2 linked regions of the Prochlorococcus marinus str. MIT 9312 genome follow. The protein of the gene in region 1 interacts with the protein of each later gene in a pairwise test. Links are inferred from orthologs where the notes say so. Each region holds a gene or a part of one and is shown on either strand. Other genes may lie near its edges. The genes, in order: ftsZ and PMT9312_RS02030.

The links.
Region 2: the proteins of ftsZ (region 1) and PMT9312_RS02030 interact in binary tests that used the Bacillus subtilis proteins (3 or more experiments, as listed by UniProt). The link is inferred for Prochlorococcus marinus str. MIT 9312 from one-to-one orthologs.

Annotation. Positions count from the first base shown.
Region 1 is NC_007577.1:1,318,356-1,328,145, forward strand. The notes cover bases 2,291-5,269. They hold ftsZ (cell division protein FtsZ), read left to right. Parts: upstream 2,291-3,211; coding sequence 3,212-4,327; downstream 4,328-5,269. Other genes in these bases: PMT9312_RS07250 (hypothetical protein), read left to right, coding at 2,291-2,307; PMT9312_RS07255 (cell division protein FtsQ/DivIB), read left to right, coding at 2,304-3,032; panB (3-methyl-2-oxobutanoate hydroxymethyltransferase), read left to right, coding at 4,484-5,257. Outside these bases: tRNA (N6-isopentenyl adenosine(37)-C2)-methylthiotransferase MiaB, read left to right, coding at 1-805; PMT9312_RS07245 (D-alanine--D-alanine ligase family protein), read left to right, coding at 819-1,886; more of PMT9312_RS07250, read left to right, coding at 1,897-2,290; PMT9312_RS07270 (hypothetical protein), read right to left, coding at 5,362-5,739; radical SAM family heme chaperone HemW, read right to left, coding at 6,051-7,274; PMT9312_RS07280 (PIN/TRAM domain-containing protein), read left to right, coding at 7,373-8,482; PMT9312_RS07285 (ATP-dependent Clp protease proteolytic subunit), read left to right, coding at 8,523-9,185; PMT9312_RS07290 (ATP-dependent Clp protease proteolytic subunit), read left to right, coding at 9,212-9,790. UniProt on the Bacillus subtilis protein: Essential cell division protein that forms a contractile ring structure (Z ring) at the future cell division site. The regulation of the ring assembly controls the timing and the location of cell division.
Region 2 is NC_007577.1:366,000-375,626, forward strand. Bases 4,491-7,306 are described here. They hold PMT9312_RS02030 (cell division protein SepF), read left to right. Parts: upstream 4,491-5,518; coding sequence 5,519-6,094; downstream 6,095-7,306. Other genes in these bases: PMT9312_RS02020 (PII-interacting protein PipX family protein), read left to right, coding at 4,491-4,729; PMT9312_RS02025 (YggS family pyridoxal phosphate-dependent enzyme), read left to right, coding at 4,733-5,368; proC (pyrroline-5-carboxylate reductase), read left to right, coding at 6,102-6,914; PMT9312_RS02040 (glycosyltransferase family 4 protein), read right to left, coding at 6,911-7,306. Also shown: aroQ (type II 3-dehydroquinate dehydratase), read left to right, coding at 1-211; PMT9312_RS01995 (tRNA-(ms[2]io[6]A)-hydroxylase), read left to right, coding at 212-820; PMT9312_RS02000 (precorrin-2 C(20)-methyltransferase), read left to right, coding at 842-1,597; PMT9312_RS02005 (DUF1823 family protein), read left to right, coding at 1,597-2,082; ribosome biogenesis GTPase Der, read left to right, coding at 2,157-3,530; PMT9312_RS02015 (energy-coupling factor transporter transmembrane component T family protein), read left to right, coding at 3,530-4,444; more of PMT9312_RS02020, read left to right, coding at 4,463-4,490; more of PMT9312_RS02040, read right to left, coding at 7,307-8,077; DNA repair protein RecO, read right to left, coding at 8,162-8,947; PMT9312_RS02050 (deoxyribose-phosphate aldolase), read right to left, coding at 8,948-9,607; hpf (ribosome hibernation-promoting factor, HPF/YfiA family), read right to left, coding at 9,620-9,627. UniProt on the Bacillus subtilis protein: Cell division protein that is part of the divisome complex and is recruited early to the Z-ring. Probably stimulates Z-ring formation, perhaps through the cross-linking of FtsZ protofilaments. Its function overlaps with FtsA.

The sequences.
Region 1 (9,790 bases):
TGAGATACAAAAATTAGCTGATGATAATTTTAAAGAAATTACTCTTTTGGGGCAGAATATTGATGCTTATGGAAGAGATCTTCCTGGAACTACAAAAGAGGGGAGAAAAGAAAATACTTTAACTGATCTTTTATATTACATTCATGATATTAATGGGATTAGTAGGATTAGGTTTGCTACTAGTCATCCAAGATATTTTTCAAAAAGATTGATTCAAGCTTGTTATGAACTTGATAAAGTCTGTGAACATTTCCATATTCCCTTCCAAAGTGGAAATGATGAAATCTTAAAGCAGATGTCCAGAGGATATAATATTAAAAAGTATAAAAATATAATTGATAATATAAGATCATTAATGCCAGATGCTTCAATTACAGCTGACGCTATAGTTGCTTTCCCAGGAGAAACCGAACAACAATATCAAGATACATTGAAACTTATATCAGATATTGGCTTTGATCAAGTAAATACAGCAGCATACTCCCCAAGGCCAAATACGCCTGCAGCAGTTTGGTCTAATCAACTTTCGGAAGAAGTAAAAAAAACTAGATTACAGGAAATTAATGCTTTGGTAGAGAAAACTGCTAGGAACAGAAATCAAAGATACATTAATAATATTGAAAGCGTTTTAATTGAGGGTTTAAATCCAAAAAATTCCTCGCAAATTATGGGTAGAACCAGGACAAATAGATTAACTTTCGTAAAGATTCCCAAAAACATTCAATTTAATTTTTCACTTGGAGATGAGATAGATGTCAGAATTAATGAAGCAAGACCTTTTTCTTTAACAGGTGAACTTTGCTAAAAATTTTTTCTAAATGATCGAGGAAAAGAAAAAATGTATTGGATTAATATTTGGTGGATATTCCAATGAGCATGATGTATCAATATCCTCTGCTAAGACAGTTTTTAATGCCTTTAATTCAGAAATTAATAAACAACGCTTTAATGTTAAAGCCTTTTACATAAATAAATATGGAGATTGGATTGATAATGATATCTCAGTTAAGATCCTGATTGGTGAAATTGAACACAAAAAAACAAAAAAACAAGAGCTTTTTAATCAAAAAAAAATTAACTTCCTTGACGGAATTGAATTTCAAAATATTGATATTTGGTTTCCACTTCTTCATGGATTTAATGGCGAAGATGGATCAATTCATGGATTACTAAAATTCACAAATAAACCTTTAGTCGGATGTGGGATTCTTGGCTCTGCTCTTGGTATGGATAAAATATTGATGAAGACAATTTTCTCAAATCTAAAAATTCCACAAGTTAATTATTTAGTTATTCAAAACGAAGATTTGAATAATCTAGAAGTAAAAAATAAGTTAATTATTGAGATAATAAAAAAATTAAATTTTCCTGTTTTTGTTAAACCATCTAACTCTGGTTCATCCCTTGGCATTTCTAAAGTAATAAATAAATCAGCATTATTAAAAGCTTTAGAAAAGGCTTGGGAAATAGATGCAAGAATTTTAGTAGAAGAAGGTTTAGAGACAAGAGAGATTGAATGCGGAATAATTGGGAATTCAGAACTCTTAACCTCTGAGATTGGAGAGGTAGAATACGGAAGTGATTGGTATGATTATGATTCAAAATATAACTCAAATAATAAGATAACTATCCCAGCCAAAATAGATTCTAAAATCACTAAACAAATTAAAGAAATTGCTATTCAAAGTTGTAGAACACTAAATATTTTTGGTTTTGCAAGGGTAGATTTCTTTTTAGAAAAATCTTCAAATAAAATTTTTTTAAATGAAATAAATACAATTCCTGGTTTTACAAAAAAAAGTATGTTTCCAATGCTCTGGGAAGCTTCGGGTTTAAATATTGAACAACTTGTGGCTAAACTAGTAGATATATCTCTAGATTTATAATTCAAATCAAATGTTGCATGGACTTCTTTGGTTACCATTACTTTTAATCTTCGTTTTATTAACTGCACTTGGATGGTTAGAGAGAAGAAGGCAAAATCTTTTTAGGAGCTGGGCAAATGGGTCTGAACTTTGTAAGTTAGATAGTTCAGGTGCAGCATTTTTAAAAGATGGGAAATTAAGATGGAGCGCGTTTGAAGCTGGTAAATTTGAAGAAAAAGATTGTTTCACAATCAAGAAACTTGAATTAGTTGAATTAATGGCACTAACTTCTGGAGAAGCTCCTCTAACAATTGAATCTCAAGGAAAGTGTAGGTTGAGACTAGTAGGTGATGGGAAAGAAATGGATGTACCATTTTCAGATGCAGAGCAGGCAAGAAAATGGATGGACCAATTGATGGAAAAAGCTAGATGTGATTTGTGAAAAACCTAAAAAAAATAAACACTAGAAGCTTTTTATTTTTAATTTTATTTTTATTTTCAACAAGTTTTTTGAGCCTAAAAAAATTTAAGAAGGTTAATGTAGACGACATTAGAATTTCTGGCAGTACATTATTCTCAGAGAATGATGTGGTAAGTAATTCATCTTTTACGTTCCCAATACGTTTAATTTTTATTAAAACTAATCTATTAGAAAAAGACTTAAAACAAAATTTATCACTCAAGAACGTTTCAGTAAGTAGACAAATAGTTCCTTTTGGTTTGAAAGTTCATGTTAAAACAAGAACTCCAGTAGCTTACGCTGAAAGGATATTAAATAATGAAGAAAAGATATTAGGCTTTATTGATAAAGATGGGATTTTTATCGATAAACAAAATGCAGACAAAAAAAATTTGAACAAATTAACCATACAAGTTTTTGGTTGGAAAGAAAAATTTAAAAAAATATTATCTGAAATTTTAATTGCTCAAGAAAATTATGAATTTGAAGTGATTAAAATAATTTTTTCACCCAATGGGTTTCTAACTGTTGAGGAAAAAGATTTAAAAACAATATTCTTAGGATTTAAACCAAATTTAATCAACTATCAATTACAAATAATCAATAACTTAAAAAATGAATTTAAGAAAAATAATTTTTCTGAAGAAATAGATAATATTGATCTTACTGATCCAAATAAACCAAAAATAAAAGTGTTCAAACCCTAATATTTGAAAACTAATTTTGAATAATTTTTTTTAATTATTGTAGTGTTAATGAGGGTTTAGCATTCAAAACAGAATATTTGAAAAATAAATATTTTAAGGATTTTCCTCAACAAATTCCTACATATGAGCTCAGTAAGTTCATAATGCACCCAATACTAGTATTAGATTCCTATTAAGAGATGAGCTTCGGTAACAATCCAAACTTTGATCAATCGAGAGAAATCCTTCCAAGCCAAAACGCCAAAATAGAAGTTATTGGTGTTGGAGGTGGTGGAAGTAACGCAGTCAATAGAATGATAAGTAGTGATTTAGAGGGTGTATCTTTTCGAGTACTCAATACCGACGCGCAAGCACTAATACAGTCTTCTGCTGAGCGTAGAGTTCAACTGGGACAAAACCTTACCAGGGGTTTAGGTGCAGGTGGGAATCCAAGTATTGGCCAAAAAGCTGCAGAAGAATCTAAAGATGAGCTTCAACAAACTTTAGAGGGATCAGATCTAGTTTTTATCGCCGCTGGAATGGGTGGGGGAACTGGTACAGGAGCAGCTCCCGTAGTTGCAGAAGTAGCTAAACAAAGTGGTGCTTTAACAGTAGGGATAGTAACCAAACCATTTTCTTTTGAAGGGAAAAGAAGAATGCGTCAAGCAGAAGAGGGAATCGCAAGACTAGCTGAAAACGTAGATACTCTTATAGTCATTCCAAATGACCGTTTAAAAGATGTTATAGCAGGAGCTCCCCTTCAAGAAGCATTTAGGAATGCTGATGATGTTTTACGGATGGGCGTCAAAGGCATCAGTGACATAATTACTTGCCCAGGACTAGTTAATGTTGATTTCGCAGATGTAAGATCGGTTATGACAGAAGCAGGAACCGCTCTTCTCGGAATAGGTATCGGTTCAGGAAGATCAAGAGCACTAGAGGCAGCACAGGCCGCTATGAATAGTCCTTTATTAGAAGCAGCTAGAATTGATGGAGCTAAAGGCTGCATTATAAATATTACCGGTGGCAAAGACATGACTTTAGAAGATATGACCTCCGCATCTGAAATTATCTATGATGTTGTTGATCAAGAGGCAAATATTATTGTTGGTGCAGTTGTTGATGAGGCAATGGAAGGAGAAATACAAGTTACTGTAATTGCTACCGGATTTGAAACAAATCAACCTTTAAAACAACAAAGAATTAAAAACAGATTATCAAATCAACCCTTATATAATATGTCCGACAATAAAGATTCAGGAGCAAGTATTCCTGAGTTTTTGAGATTAAGGCAAAATAAGAAAGATATAGATTAATAGGTAAAATAGAGTGACTCGGTTATCTCGCCTGCCTCAAGCATCCCTTGTGGCTGCTACCTTCCGGTCCTGACCAGGTTTAGGCGTTAAAACCGCGAAAGGCCGAGTCAAAAACATATTAGCAATTCTTGATTAAAAAAGATACATAAATTTATTATGTTACCTTCAGACCTCGTTAAATATAAAGAACAATCTCAAAAAATTATTGCACTTACTGCATGGGACTCTATATCAGGATCTATTGCAGAACAAGCTAATGTTGATCTAGTCTTAGTAGGAGATTCCTTAGCAATGGTCTGTTTAGGATACAAATCTACATTGCCATTAACTTTAGAAAATATAATTTATCATACTAATGCTGTTTCAAGGGGGTTCAAAAAGAAAATTGAAGAACAACCTTTGTTAGTTACCGATATGCCTTTTCTGACTTACCAATGTGGAGAGGATAAAGCTGTTGAGTATGCAGGAAAAATAATTCAAAGCACTTATGCAAAAGCTGTAAAAGTAGAAGGGGCTGAACCAGAAATACAAAAAGTTATTTCTAGATTAATAAGAATGGGAATCCCTGTTATGGGTCATATAGGTCTTACACCACAAAGCTACTTAAATCTAGGATTAAAGAAACAAGGAGAAAGCTTAGAAAGCCAAGAAAAAATAAAGAAAGATGCTTCTATTCTTGAAAAATTAGGGTGTTTTTCAATAGTTCTTGAACATATGCCTGAGTTGCTTGCTAAAGAAATACAAAATAACTTAACAATTCCCACAATAGGCATCGGTGCAGGTAATTTTTGCGATGGGCAAGTAAGAGTTACTGCAGATTTATTAGGCCTTAATGATGATCAACCACCATTTTGCCAACCGATAATTCAAGGGAAGCATTTATTTAAGGATAAATTAAAAGAATGGGTAGACTCTGAAAGACTTAACTAATCACCTACATTTTGTCATAAGTAGAGATTCGCTGAGAAAGCAGTATTTGCAGTAGTTTATAAGGATATTAAGAATCTAACAAGACTTTCATTTAATAACTAAATTTATTTATATTGCTCTATATTTTGTTTATTCCAGCCCTTATTATTATCTTCTATATATATCCAGATATTTATAATACCTAAAACAGCAACCACTAATGCTATAAAGACGAGACTTTTTCTATTTGATGCTTTATTTTTTTTTGTAAATTCTTCCATTAATGGCTCTAACTCTTTTTGGACTTCTGGATCTTTTGATTTCTCCAAAACCCTCAAATTAAAAGCTTTAGGTTCATCTATCCTAATTGCTCTAAAGTCTTCAAAGTCTTTATGATCTAACGCCCATTTTTTCCATTTTGTCCATTCTTCAACTTGAGTTTTTTTCTTTGCCATACCGATTATTCCTCCTTTCAATGCAGTGCCAACATTTATTTCTTTCAAAGAAGCTGAGTCTATATCTACTTCATATCTCTTCAGGAACTCGACTATTACAGCATCAAGACTTGGAACTGGTTTAGGTCTAAATTCTGGTTTCTTTTTTCTATAAATTCAATTTGTTCCTTTGTGTAATCCATCAACTAATTTCTCTATTTCCCATTATTTTAGATCGACTGTCAATCATTTTATATTTTTTAAATTTGCTTCACCTTTTGTCAAAGAAGTTTTCGAAGGAATTTATTTTATTATCTAGAATTCTCTTAGAACTAGTGATGGCAATGGTTTTAGCTATGACAAAGAGGGTATGATTAGTCTTAATTAATCTCATCCCACCACTTAAACATGGAAATAAGAATTTGATTGCTTAGCTCCATCCCTTTAGGTTCACTTAAAAAGAATCTATTCCCCTTTCTAACTAATAGTCCACTTTCAAGAAATCTTTCCCATTCTTCAAGTAATTTACTCAAGTTACTTTCAAATTTTTTATTTTCCCAGTTTTGTTCTTTAAACACCTCATAGATATCTATACCCTCTTTAAGTCTCATTCCCAACATTATTTTCTCATCAAGTTCTTTATAGACAAAATCCTTATTAGTGAGGGATGAATCTAAATTAAGTTCGTATTGCCTAATTACCCATTCTTTATATTCTTTACTAACTCTTGGTCTAGTTAACTTTTCCCCCCAAGGTGAACTAGTGGAACCTTGACCAAAACTCCACCAGCCTGAACCACTCCAATAAACTCTATTATGTCTCGATTGATGCCTCGGAAGACAATAGTTTGAGATTTCATATCTTGAGTACCCTGAGTTTTTTAAAATTACATGTGTTACTTCACTATTTCTAAAAGCCTCTTCATCACTTGGAACTTCTAATTTTCCTAAATTAACTAATTTTTTAAAAACAGTTCCATTTTCAATATTTAAATCGTAAATGGAAATATGAGGTGGTAAAAACGTTATTGCTTTATTTAAGTCATCTTGCCATTCTTTAAATCCACTTAGTGGCAAGTTTTGAATTAAATCTAAGCTCCAGCTTTTTATTAGCCCATTATCAAATACTCTCTTCAACCATAAACAAGATTTTTCAGCATCTTCTCTCAAATGCCTCCTGCCAGAATTTTGAAGGATCTGATTATTAAAACTTTGCACTCCGAGACTAAATCTACTTATCCCAGCATTTATGAATCCATAAAGATCATCTTCATTAAAACTAGCTGGATCAACCTCCATAGTAATTTCAGCACCATAGTCAACTCCATAATTTTCTTTAAAAAGATCAATTAACTCTTTAATTTGTTGGGGATCCAAGATTGATGGTGTGCCGCCACCAACATAAATTGTCGAAAGAGGTGATTTATGCTTAATTGACAATATTTCTTTGGATAAATAGTGCAAATATTCTTTAACAGTTTTACTTCCATAACCATGTAAAGTTTCAACTTTATTTCCTAGTGGAATAACTGCAAAATCACAGTAAAAGCACCTTCTATGGCAAAAAGGAATGTGCACATAAGCACTTCTTGGAAACTTATTCATAATCTAAATACATTTTTAAGCTCCAAAAAAAAGTATTAAGGATCGAAAAAAATAAAATCCTTATTTACTCAATTAATAAATCCTAGTAGATTATAGATATGACAGATATCTTAGTATTAATTTTATTTGTATTGTCTGGCGCTGCTTCAGGATGGCTTGGGGTTGATTTATTGCCCGTAGACATACTCAAACAGGTATCTAATGTAGAGGGTTTTAGAATTGTTTTAGCGATAATAGGTCTTTTTATAGGATTAGCAGCTGGTTTTGTATTCCTTCAACTTAGAAAAACGTTTCTTGATCAAATAAGAACAATGCCTACGGACTTATTAATAAGTAGGTCAGTTGGATTAATTTTAGGATTACTTGTTGCGAATCTCTTACTTGCTCCAATACTATTAATTCCCTTCCCAAGAGAAGTTTTTTTTGCAAAACCCTTAGCAGCTATATTAAGCAACATTTTCTTTGGTGTGCTTGGTTATAAGTTAGCCGATACCCATGGAAGGACATTATTGAGAATATTCAATCCAAATAATACTGATGCATATCTAGTGAATGAAGGAATACTTCCTGCTGCAAGTCCAAAAATTCTAGATACCAGTGTAATTATCGATGGCAGAATCAATGGCCTATTAAGTTGCGGCTTATTGGAAGGTCAAATAATTGTTGCTCAAAGTGTAATTGATGAATTACAAACTCTAGCTGATTCAAGCAGTAACGAAAAAAGGTCAAAAGGCAGAAGAGGTCTTAAATTATTGAAAGAATTAAGGGATTTATATGGGAGAAGACTCGTAATAAACCCAACAAAGTATGAAGGTAATGGGGTAGATGAAAAACTCTTGAAAATTACTGAGGATATGACAGGGACTTTAATTACGGCTGATTATAACCTCTCTCAGATTGCTGAAGTTAAAGAATTAAAAGTTATGAATTTGAGTGATTTGGTTATTGCTTTAAGGCCAGAAGTACAGCCAGGAGAATCACTAAATATAAAAATCGTGAGAGAAGGCAAAGAAAAAATGCAAGGTATTGGATATTTAGATGACGGAACAATGGTTGTTATTGATGAGGCTAAGAATTTTGTGGGAAGCAGATTAGACATTGTCATCACAGGAGCATTACAAACTCCCACTGGAAGAATGGTCTTTGGAAAACTAATAAATAATCCTGAGTCAAACAAATCTTTTAAATCACCAGCGACACAGGGCTAAATATAGCTAGAATCAAATCAATCTTAATTTTGTGATACAAATGACTGTATCTGCTCCTTATTACGGTGAAAACACTGTTATGAGGACCCCGCCCCCTGATCTACCCTCTCTTTTACTGAAAGAGAGAATCGTCTATCTTGGTTTGCCATTATTTTCTGATGATGATGCCAAAAGACAACTAGGAATGGATGTTACAGAGCTAATCATTGCTCAACTTCTATATCTAGAATTTGAGGATCCAGAAAAACCTATCTATTTCTATATAAATTCAACCGGGACAAGTTGGTACACAGGCGACGCAGTTGGTTTCGAAACAGAAGCTTTCGCTATATGCGATACGATAAGCTACATTAAGCCTCCAGTACATACAATCTGTATCGGACAAGCAATGGGGACTGCAGCAGTTATCCTCTCATCTGGTACAAAAGGGCAAAGAGCCGCTCTGCCACATGCCTCTATTGTTTTACATCAGCCTATAAGCGGAGCAAGAGGTCAAGCAACTGATATCCAAATAAGAGCTGAGGAAGTATTGAAAAATAAAAAATCAATGCTGGAGATTTTATCTCGTAATACTGGGAAGACTATCGAAGAACTATCTAAAGACTCAGACAGGATGAGTTATCTCAATCCTCAGGAAGCCTTAGATTATGGAGTTATCGATAGAATACTCACAAGTCAGAAAGATTTACCAAATAAAATTTAACTCTCACAAACAACTACTTTAAAATCATGCCAATAGGAACTCCAAGTGTGCCTTACAGACTTCCAGGAAGTCAATACGAAAGATGGGTTGACATATATACAAGACTAGGTGTTGAAAGAATTCTTTTTCTTGGACAAGAAGTAAATGATGGTATAGCAAATAGCCTTGTTGCTCAAATGCTTTACCTTGATTCTGATGACAATTCCAAACCTATCTATCTATATATAAATAGCCCAGGAGGATCAGTAACTGCTGGCTTGGCTATATACGACACTATCAAATACGTAAAAAGCGATGTAGTAACAATATGCGTAGGCCTCGCAGCCTCCATGGGTGCGTTCCTATTGGCCGCTGGAACAAAAGGTAAAAGAGTTGCTTTGCCCCACAGCAGAATAATGATTCATCAACCCCTTGGAGGAACATCCCAACGCCAAGCAAGTGATATTGAAATAGAGGCTAAGGAAATTTTAAGAATTAAAGATATGTTAAACATGTCTATGGCGGATATGACAGGTCAATCATTTGAGAAAATTGAAAAGGATACTGATAGAGATTATTTTCTAAGTGCAGAAGAGGCAAAAAACTATGGCCTGATTGATAGAGTA
Region 2 (9,627 bases), 950 kb from region 1 along the record:
TACTCATACCTCGATTTCCATTCGAGATGCTTTAATTGGATCAAGAATTCCATTTGTAGAGTTGCATATTTCAAATATTTTTAGTAGAGAAGACTTTCGTAAAGAATCTTTTCTTACAGATAAAGCTGTTGGAATAATTAGTGGATTTGGTATATCTAGTTATTCTCTAGCTCTAGATGGAATCATTGGATTTTTAAGTATAAAAGATTAAATGTTAGTTGATTTTCAAAGACCTTCTTCCCATATTAAATATTTATCCTCATTAACCTCAAATGAGTGGATCGAACTAGCATTATCTAACCCAATAGATATTCTTATTGATCATGCTCATTGTGAGAGAAAAGCAGCAGGATTTGCTATTCAGTTGATGTTTAGATATCCATCAGAATCAAATCTGGCAGAAGTTTTAAGTCCAATTGCGAGAGAGGAATTAGAGCATTTTGAAAAAATACTTTATTTTTTGAAGGATCTTGGACATAATCTTAAGGCTTTAAAACCGCCTCCTTATGGAGCTGAACTGGCTAAGAATATAAGAAAGGATGAACCCAATAGGATGCTCGATAGTTTCTTAATAGCAGGACTGATTGAAGCAAGAAGTCATGAAAGATTAAGCTTACTTGCCCTGAATTCTGGAGAAGAATCTTTTAAAATCCTTTATGAATCTTTGCTTGAGAGTGAGGCAAGACACTTTGGAGTTTATTGGAAACTAGCGCAAACTAAATTCTCTAAAAATGAAACTTTCAAAAGGTTAGAGGAATTGTCTAAATTTGAGTCAGAAATACTCGCTGATACTTGTCTTATGCCAAGGGTTCATAGCTAGAAAAATTGAATTAAATTAAGAATGTTACTAAAAAAAATTTTAAGAGTATTTACAGAATATAAAAGTGAGGCGACATCATTAACTATTGTTGGAGTTGGGCCTGGAGATTCATCACTTTTAACAATTGCGGCTGTAGATGCAATCAAAAAAGCGAAAGTTATAGTTTTCCCAGTATCAGATGATAATAAAAAGAGTTTTGCTGCAGAAATAGTCAAGAAATATACCAAATTTAAAAAAAATATACCTATCATTTTTCCAATGGCTAGAAAGGATTTTGATCCTGATGAGATATGGACTAATGCTGTAGAAAAAATTGTGAAATTTATAAATAATGGCGAACCAGTTGTTTTACTTTGTCTTGGAGATACTTCGCTATTTGCAAGCTCTTCTTATATCTTGAGGATAATAAAAAATAATTATCCCAAAATAATTATCAGAACCATACCTGGTATTTCTTCTATTTCAGCAGCAGCAGCTTTGAATAATTTTGATTTAGTTAAAAAAGGTGAGACCTTGATAATTAAAGAATGTCCTTCTTCAAATTTAGAATTAACCTCCCTGATAATGGAAAGCAGAGGAAATAAAATTGTTTTGGCACTTATGAAAGTTGGGAAAAGATGGAAATTAGTTAGAGAAACTCTAAAAAAAGAGGAAATCATCAATCAATCATTAGTTGCTTTAAATGTTGGTATGCCCTATCAAATTATTCAATATGCATCACAATATAAAGAGGATGTTATGCCTTATTTTTCTTTGATTTTGATAAGGTCCGATTAATGAATAAAAAGGAAGAATTCCCAGAAAATCAATTTAAATGGCCAATATGTAAGGAACTATTATTGCTCGTTCTTGAAGATAAGGTTAGTGATGTTTTTGTTTGCGAATTGGTTTGGGAAAGACTTTTTTACACTACAGAACCACCTAAAAATGATTGGGCTCCTAGTGCATTAACTCCTACTTATTGGTCAGATAAATTTGTAAAAGCTCCTCAAATCATTTCAGAGCGAATAGCATCAGTACATTTGACTCGATCAATTCCAAAGGAACATAAGCAGGGATTGAAAAAATTTCTTAATTTTAAAGGTTATAAGATTAACGAACTTTATCCAAGAAGAACTAGAAGAGCGACCGCAGTAAATTGGTTGATTTATTGGGCAATTGAAAATAATTGTTTTTCAAGTGATAATGATGTTATTCCAAGTCCGAGTACTCCGCCTGTTAATCCAGCAAAAGGACATTTTGGCGATCCAGAAATCAAATAAATCTTTTTTAATAAGGTAAACGATTCTATTAAAGGTATAGTTGTAATGGATACTAATTTCTTTGGAGAGAAGAATTGATTCTCCCTACAATAGCAATTATCGGAAGACCTAATGTTGGTAAATCTACCTTGGTGAATCGTCTTTGCCAAAGTAATGATGCAATAGTATTTGATAAACCAGGTGTTACAAGAGATAGAACTTATCAAAATGCGTCATGGGGAGGTAAGGAATTTCAAATAGTTGATACTGGAGGTTTAGTTTTTGATGATGATAGTGAATTTCTTCCAGAGATAAGAGCACAAGTTTTCTTGGCTCTAGAAGAGGCTTCACTCGCTTTACTTGTGGTAGATGGAAACCAAGGTGTTACTGATGGTGATTTATCAATTGCAAAATGGTTAAGAAACTCAAGTTGTAAAACAATTATTGCTGTTAATAAATGTGAATCCACTACTCTTGGAATTTCTTTAGCTTCAGAATTCTGGAAATTAGGATTGGGCGAACCTTACCCTGTTTCCGCTATTCATGGCTCAGGAACTGGCGATCTTTTAGATCTCGTTATTGGCGAACTTCCTGAAAATAATATTCAGGAAGAAGAAGAAAAGATAATGATGTCAATTATTGGCAGGCCAAATGTTGGTAAATCTAGTTTGTTAAATTCAATTTCTGGAGAAAAAAGAGCAATAGTTAGTGATATTAGTGGAACTACAACTGATTCAATAGATACGCTTATTAAAAAAGGTGATACTCAATGGAAAATTGTTGATACTGCAGGAATTAGAAGAAAGAAAAATGTTAAATACGGTACTGAATTCTTTGGTATTAATAGGGCTTTTAAATCTATTGATAGAAGTGATGTTTGTGTGTTAGTCATAGATGCTATAGATGGAGTAACTGATCAAGACCAGAAGTTGGCAGGACGAATAGAAGAACAAGGCAGAGCTTGCATAATTGTTATAAATAAATGGGACCTTGTTGAAAAAAATAGTTCAACAATTTATCAAGTAGAAAAAGAACTTAGATCTAAACTTTATTTTTTACACTGGTCAAAAATGATTTTTATATCTGCCCTAACTGGTCAAAGAGTCGATAATATTTTTGAGCATGCTCTTAAGGCTGTAAATCAACATAGAAGAAGAGTTGCAACATCTGTAGTTAATGAAGTGCTCAAAGAATCTATTAGTTGGAAAAGTCCTCCAACGAAAAGAAGCGGCAAGCAAGGAAGGCTCTATTACGGTACTCAAGTGAAGAATAAGCCTCCCACTTTTACTCTTTTTGTAAACGATCCTAAATTATTTGGAATAACTTACAGAAGATATATTGAAAAACAAATTAGATTAAATTTAGGCTTTGAAGGCACACCTCTCATCTTACTTTGGCGAGGAAAACAACAAAGAGCATTAAATAAAGAAGTCGAGAGGGGAAATATTGAGTTAGTTCAAAAAGATTAATGAATTTACTAACCAAATTTTCTGTTGGTCAATATGTTTATGGCAATAGAAGTTGGCTAAGAATTATAGATAGTAGATTAAAAATAATTATAGTAATGATATTTTTAATCACTCCAATTTGGGCAGGTCCAATATGGAGATTGAGTTTAGTTGGTTGTTTACTATTAATTACTTTTTTAAGTTTATTGCCATCTAGGGTATGGTGGCGATCATTATTTTTTCTCTCATGTTTATCGTTATTAATTGGATGTATATCAATACTTGCTTCTTCAGATATTCAATCTCTTGATAGCTTCTTAAGAGATCCCAACGAGTTACAAGTAGTAATGGAAAGCTATAAAAAATGGAATATTTTGCAAATTCCTACGCAGAAGATAGGGTTTATAAATTTTGGTCCTTATAACTTATCAAGAAAAGCCTTTGAACTAGGTATAAAAACCTCCACTTTGATATTTACTGTTATTCATAGTGTTAATTTGATGCTTTTAACCACATTACAAGAAGACATTGTATGGGGATTAAGTTGGTTTCTGTATCCATTAAGAAAAATTGGATTACCAATTAGTAAGTGGCTTTTCCAATTATTAATTGCATTACGTTTTATTCCTTTAGTACAAGAAGAATTGCAAAATATAATTAAATCAGTCTCAGTTAGAGCAATAAATTTTAGAAATTTAGGATTAAAGAAATCCTTTAATGTTTTATTGATTTTGGTGGAAAGGTTATTTCAGAATATATTTCTGAGAATTGATCAAGGAGCAGAATCATTACTTTCTAAGAAAAAAATAAATATAAAAACAAATAGATTTAAAACTTTGTATCCTTCGAAATCTTTTAATGTAATTGTTAATACATTATCGATTTGTTTTATTTGCATAGCAATTTTTCTTAGAAAACTGTATGGTGCAATATAAATCACACAATATTAAAGTTTGAGTTCCGAGCGTTATTTAAATCACCCAACATTTGGAATGTTGTACCAAGTATTCCTGGGAAACGATGGGAGAGATATCTATGCGACTTTATATGCCCAAAAAATGTTTTTTTTGGTGGAAATAAGACAGAGAGAAGTTTTTTTTGAAGTAATACCTTATTTAGATGCTCGTAATCAGGCAGAATTAAACCTTCAAAGAGCTAGAAGGACAAGATCTGAAGATCTACCAAAATGGGAGAATTTATTTACACAAACTTTTTTATAAAAGGTGAACCCTTCAAATTATTTAAAAATAAAAAATAAAATCCCATCAAATGTAAATATCCTTGCAGTAAGTAAAGGATTTAAAAGTCAAGAAATCAAGACTATTCAAAATATAGGTCAGAATGATTTTGGTGAGAGTAAGTTTCAGGAGGCTTTTGAGAAGCAATTAATTCTAAAAGACCTTAAAAAAATAAAATGGCACTTTATTGGACGAATACAAAGTAATAAAATAAGAAAGATAGTGCAAAATTTTAAATACATTCATTCTGTAGATTCATTTGAGAAGTTGCAAAAGATTTCTAATATTTCAGATGCAGAGAAGAAAAATCCATTGATTATGTTGCAGGTTAAGTTGAGTGATGACCCTACAAAAGGAGGCTTTAATCCTGACCTTTTAGTATTGAAATGGAGAGAAATTCAAGAATTGAAAAATATCACATTAACCGGTTTGATGACTATTAATCCTAAAGGACTTAGCTCCAAAGAAAATACAAAGTTGTTTAAAAAATGTCGTTCCTTAGCGGATTCACTTCAACTTCCAGATTGTTCAATGGGAATGTCAGGAGATTGGGAAGAAGCTATTGACGCTGGATCAACTTGGGTAAGGTTAGGATCATTAATTTTTGGAGATAGATCTTAATTAGTAATTTTTATATAAAAATATTATTTATAAACTTGCAGTAAAGTACAACTAACGTTATTTAAGTATAGGTAGTTTATTCATTTCAAAAATGAATCTATTACTTAAGGTTCTTAAACCTTAGTAATCAATTTCAAGAGGATTTAAAAGGTGTCACTTATTTCTAGATTAAAGGCAGTTGTTGCAGGGGATGAGTATCTCGATGATGATTTTGATGAGTTGGATTATGCCACAGAGGATGAATTAAATGATATTAATGATTTTAAACAAACTCAGAGAAATTCAAATGCCCTAGCAAATTCAAATCCATTCGATTTCATGAATAACAACAGATCATCAAAAGTAGTTGGCATGCCTGGGATTTCGAATTCATCTTCAGAAGTAAGCTTAATGGAACCAAGAAGTTTCGATGAGATGCCTCAAGCTATACAAGCATTAAGGGAGAGGAAAACTGTAATTCTTAATTTAACCATGATGGATCCTGATCAGGCTCAAAGAGCCGTCGATTTTATAGCTGGGGGGACATATGCAATTGATGGACATCAAGAGAGAGTGGGTGAAAGTATTTTTCTTTTTGCTCCAAGTTGTGTAAATGTAACTAGCTCTTCCCCAGAAGAAGCTTCTCCTTCAAGTGTTTCTCCAAAGAATACACCGCAATATAGTGTAGAAAATAATACTGCTCCGGAACCAGCTTGGGGAAATTCTAAATTAAGTGCTTTTTCATGATTAATCTGTGACTGATAAAATTGCGATTATTGGGTTTGGCAATATTGCAAATGCTATTATTACTCCTTTATTCGATAAGAATTTAATACAGCCAGAGAGAGTTTATTGTGTTGTAAATTCAGAAAAGAGTTTAGAAAATATAAAAAAAAATTATAAATACAATATAAATGTTTATAAATCAGGTTCTAAAGAGTCAGAAATAATTTGGGATTGTCAATTTAAACTTCTTTCAATAAAACCCCAACATCTTAAAGATATAACTGAGGGAGATATTATAAAAAACAAGAACAATTTATTAGTATCAATTCTTGCAGGAGTTTCAATAAATAAACTTCATCAAAAATTTCCTAACCATAAATGCGTAAGGGTTGTTACAAATATCCCAATAACTGTTGGAAAGGGTTTAACAGGCATTGCTTGGGGTGAAAATCTTACAGAAGATCAGAAAGAATTTACAAAAAAATTGTTTGAAAATACTAGTAAGATTTATGAATTTACTGAAGAATATCTTGATATTTTTTTAGCTTTAACCTCATCAGGGCCTGCAATTATTGCTTTAATTATAGAATCATTAAGTGATGGAGGGTTGAGTGGTGGATTACCAAAAATACTTTCAGAAGAACTTGTAATGGAAATGATAATAGGGACTATAAGTTTAATTAAAGAAAAAAAACTTACTACTTCAGAGCTTAAAAATTTAGTAACCTCTCCCGGTGGAACAACTATTTCTGCTTTACGGGTTCTAGAAAAAAAAGGAGTAAGGTCAGCATTAATTGAATCGATTGTTTCAGCTAGTAATCGAAGTAAAGAGTTTAGTTAGGTTTTGAAATTATCTTTTAATTTTATATAAACTTTCTCAAGAGAATTTATATTTTTAGTAATTGTATATCTTTCAATTATTCGTTCTCTAGCTTTTTTCCCAAGATTTTTTGTAAATGAAGGATGTTCAACCAGAATAGGGATAATAGTTTTTAGTTGAGCAGCAACATTATCTGTTGAAATCACTATTCCTGCTCCATTATCTAAAACTTCACCATCAGCCCCAGCATCTGTGGCTATACATGCAGTGCCAGAAGACATTGCCTCTAAAAGTGATAATGACAAACCTTCTACTAGGCTTGGTAAGAAAAATACTTCTGCTATTTGCATTATCGCTACTCTTGTTTCTAAATCTATTTCGGCACCCCACCAAATTAATTTCTTTTTACTTAGGTTAGAAAAACTATTTTCAAGTGTTGGCTTCATTGGTCCATCTCCAACAATAACTAATTTACAATTTTTCTTTTTTGTTTGGCGCCAAGAACGTAAAAGTGCTTGGATATTTTTCTCATTGGCAATCCTTCCCATATATAAAAAGATTCTTTCATTTCCTAGTTTATTTTTTACCTGATCAAATTTTTTGCTTTTTTCGCAAAAAGGTTTCCAAATATTTTCATCAACTCCGTTTGGAATAATTATTTGTTTTTCTTTAGGTACTCCTAATTTCTCAAGAACATTTCTTTGAGTTTCAGAAAAAATGATTATTTTATCGAACTTTGCTAAAGAGGGAGCATAAAGTTGATAAGTTAATTGTTGAGTACTTGCAGTTAAATTTCTATTTTTTGCATCAAATGGTGGATGAAATGTACCTATAAGTGGAACATTAATTTCATTACAAAGTTCTGGAAGTCTAAAGTCTAAAGGAGATAAAGTTAGGCTTGCATGTACTATGTCAGGTTTTAATCTTTCCAATGATAGCCTTAGCTCTTTTTCTGCTCTTGGCGAAGGTATTGTATAAATTTGAGACTTAATTAAATATGGAAGGCTTACATCAGGATCATTTGCAAGAAATAATGGTTTTGATGAATTTGAATTAGAAGGATTGTCGAAATGGATGAAACTAATTTTATGTCCTCTGGCCTTCAATTCCTTAGTAGTTGAATTACCATAAGTTACATTTCCGCAAAAAGGCGATTTTTTACCCAGCCAGGCAATATGAACCACATTAATTGAATTAGCTATTTATAAAGTTAACAGTCAGACCCGCCATGATCATAATTTTTAAATTTATTAATGTTCATAAAAATGCTAACTATATATTTCCCTCAACATTTTTAGTGAAGATAGATCCTTCTCTAATTGAGTAGAGATCCAAGTCTCAATAATAAATAATATTTTAAGCCAGACTTTTTTAGGTCCCAATAACTCTCCATTAGATTTTATTGGTAATTCGGGGAAAAGAAGTCTTTGTAATAAAGCAACCTCAGATGCATTTATTTTTAGATTACTTTGAGGATCTTCTATTGATGAAAAACCTTCATTTGGCAAATAATAACAATTCCATTCCCAATTTCCTAAAGGAGGAATTATTGGTTCTCCAGTTTTACAGCAATGATGAATTGGTAAATTAATTCCTCCGATGGCTAATAGATGGATTAAAGATTGAATACTAATACAGAGCATTTTAATATCCTCTTCTTTAGAAACTTCATATAAATAAATCCTATCTAAATGAGCAAGAACACAAGATAAATAGTTTTGTTGCTCGTCATCATTACCAACTAATAAAAATGTTAATTCTGTTATTGCTTGCGCGGCTGCAAGACATTCAATATTTTTCCCTAGACCGGCATAGCTTTTTAATATTTTAATTTGCCGTACAGATTTAAGATTTCTTTTTCCAAAAATCTGCAAACTTAAATAATTTAAGGGAGTGGCTGCTGCAAGACTACTTTTTGGACGTCTAGCACCAGGTACTGCTAATCGCACAATCCCCCGCTCATCTGTGAGGATAGTAATTAATCTATCATTCTCGCCTAGCGGAGAAGCTTTAATACAGAGACCCTTTAATCTGCACTCACCAGAACCGGACATTTAAATAACTTTTACTTCTTCGAATATCTCACGAAAATTAGAAGTCCCTATGAAATTAATTCCAGCATCCAACAAATCAATAACTTGATTTAGTTTTCTAAAACCACCTACAATTTTAATTTGATTTTGGTTGCCAGTTATTTTTAAAATTTCTGCTACATCATTAAATGTAGTTGGAGGACCAAATCCGTCTCCGAATTGAAAATTTTTTATTCCTAATTCTAGAAATATGTCTATAGCATTATACAAAATTTTTTCTTCTAGTTTTGATTTATTTATGATTAATGTAACTGGTAATCCGGATAATTTAACTTGCTCAATTTCAGCAGCAAAAGTTTCTGAATTTTTCTTGGATAAATTGATAAAGTTTGGGATATACTCAATTCCGTTTGCCCCTTTATCTTTTGCAAAACAAACTAATTCTTCAATAAATGAAACTGGCATATCTGCTAAAGGATAAGAAATGAGCGCGTTTATATTTGCGCTGTAATTACTTAAACAGTTTTTTAAATCAGATAAATAATTAAGAGAAGTAGAAATATTCTTGATATTATATTTTTTTATTAAATCGCAATTTGCACAGAAATCATCCCATGTGAGGTATGGGTTAATAATAATCGCATGAATTTTCTCGTTTAATTCATATTCAATATTGGGCATTTAAATTTAAAGTTATTTAG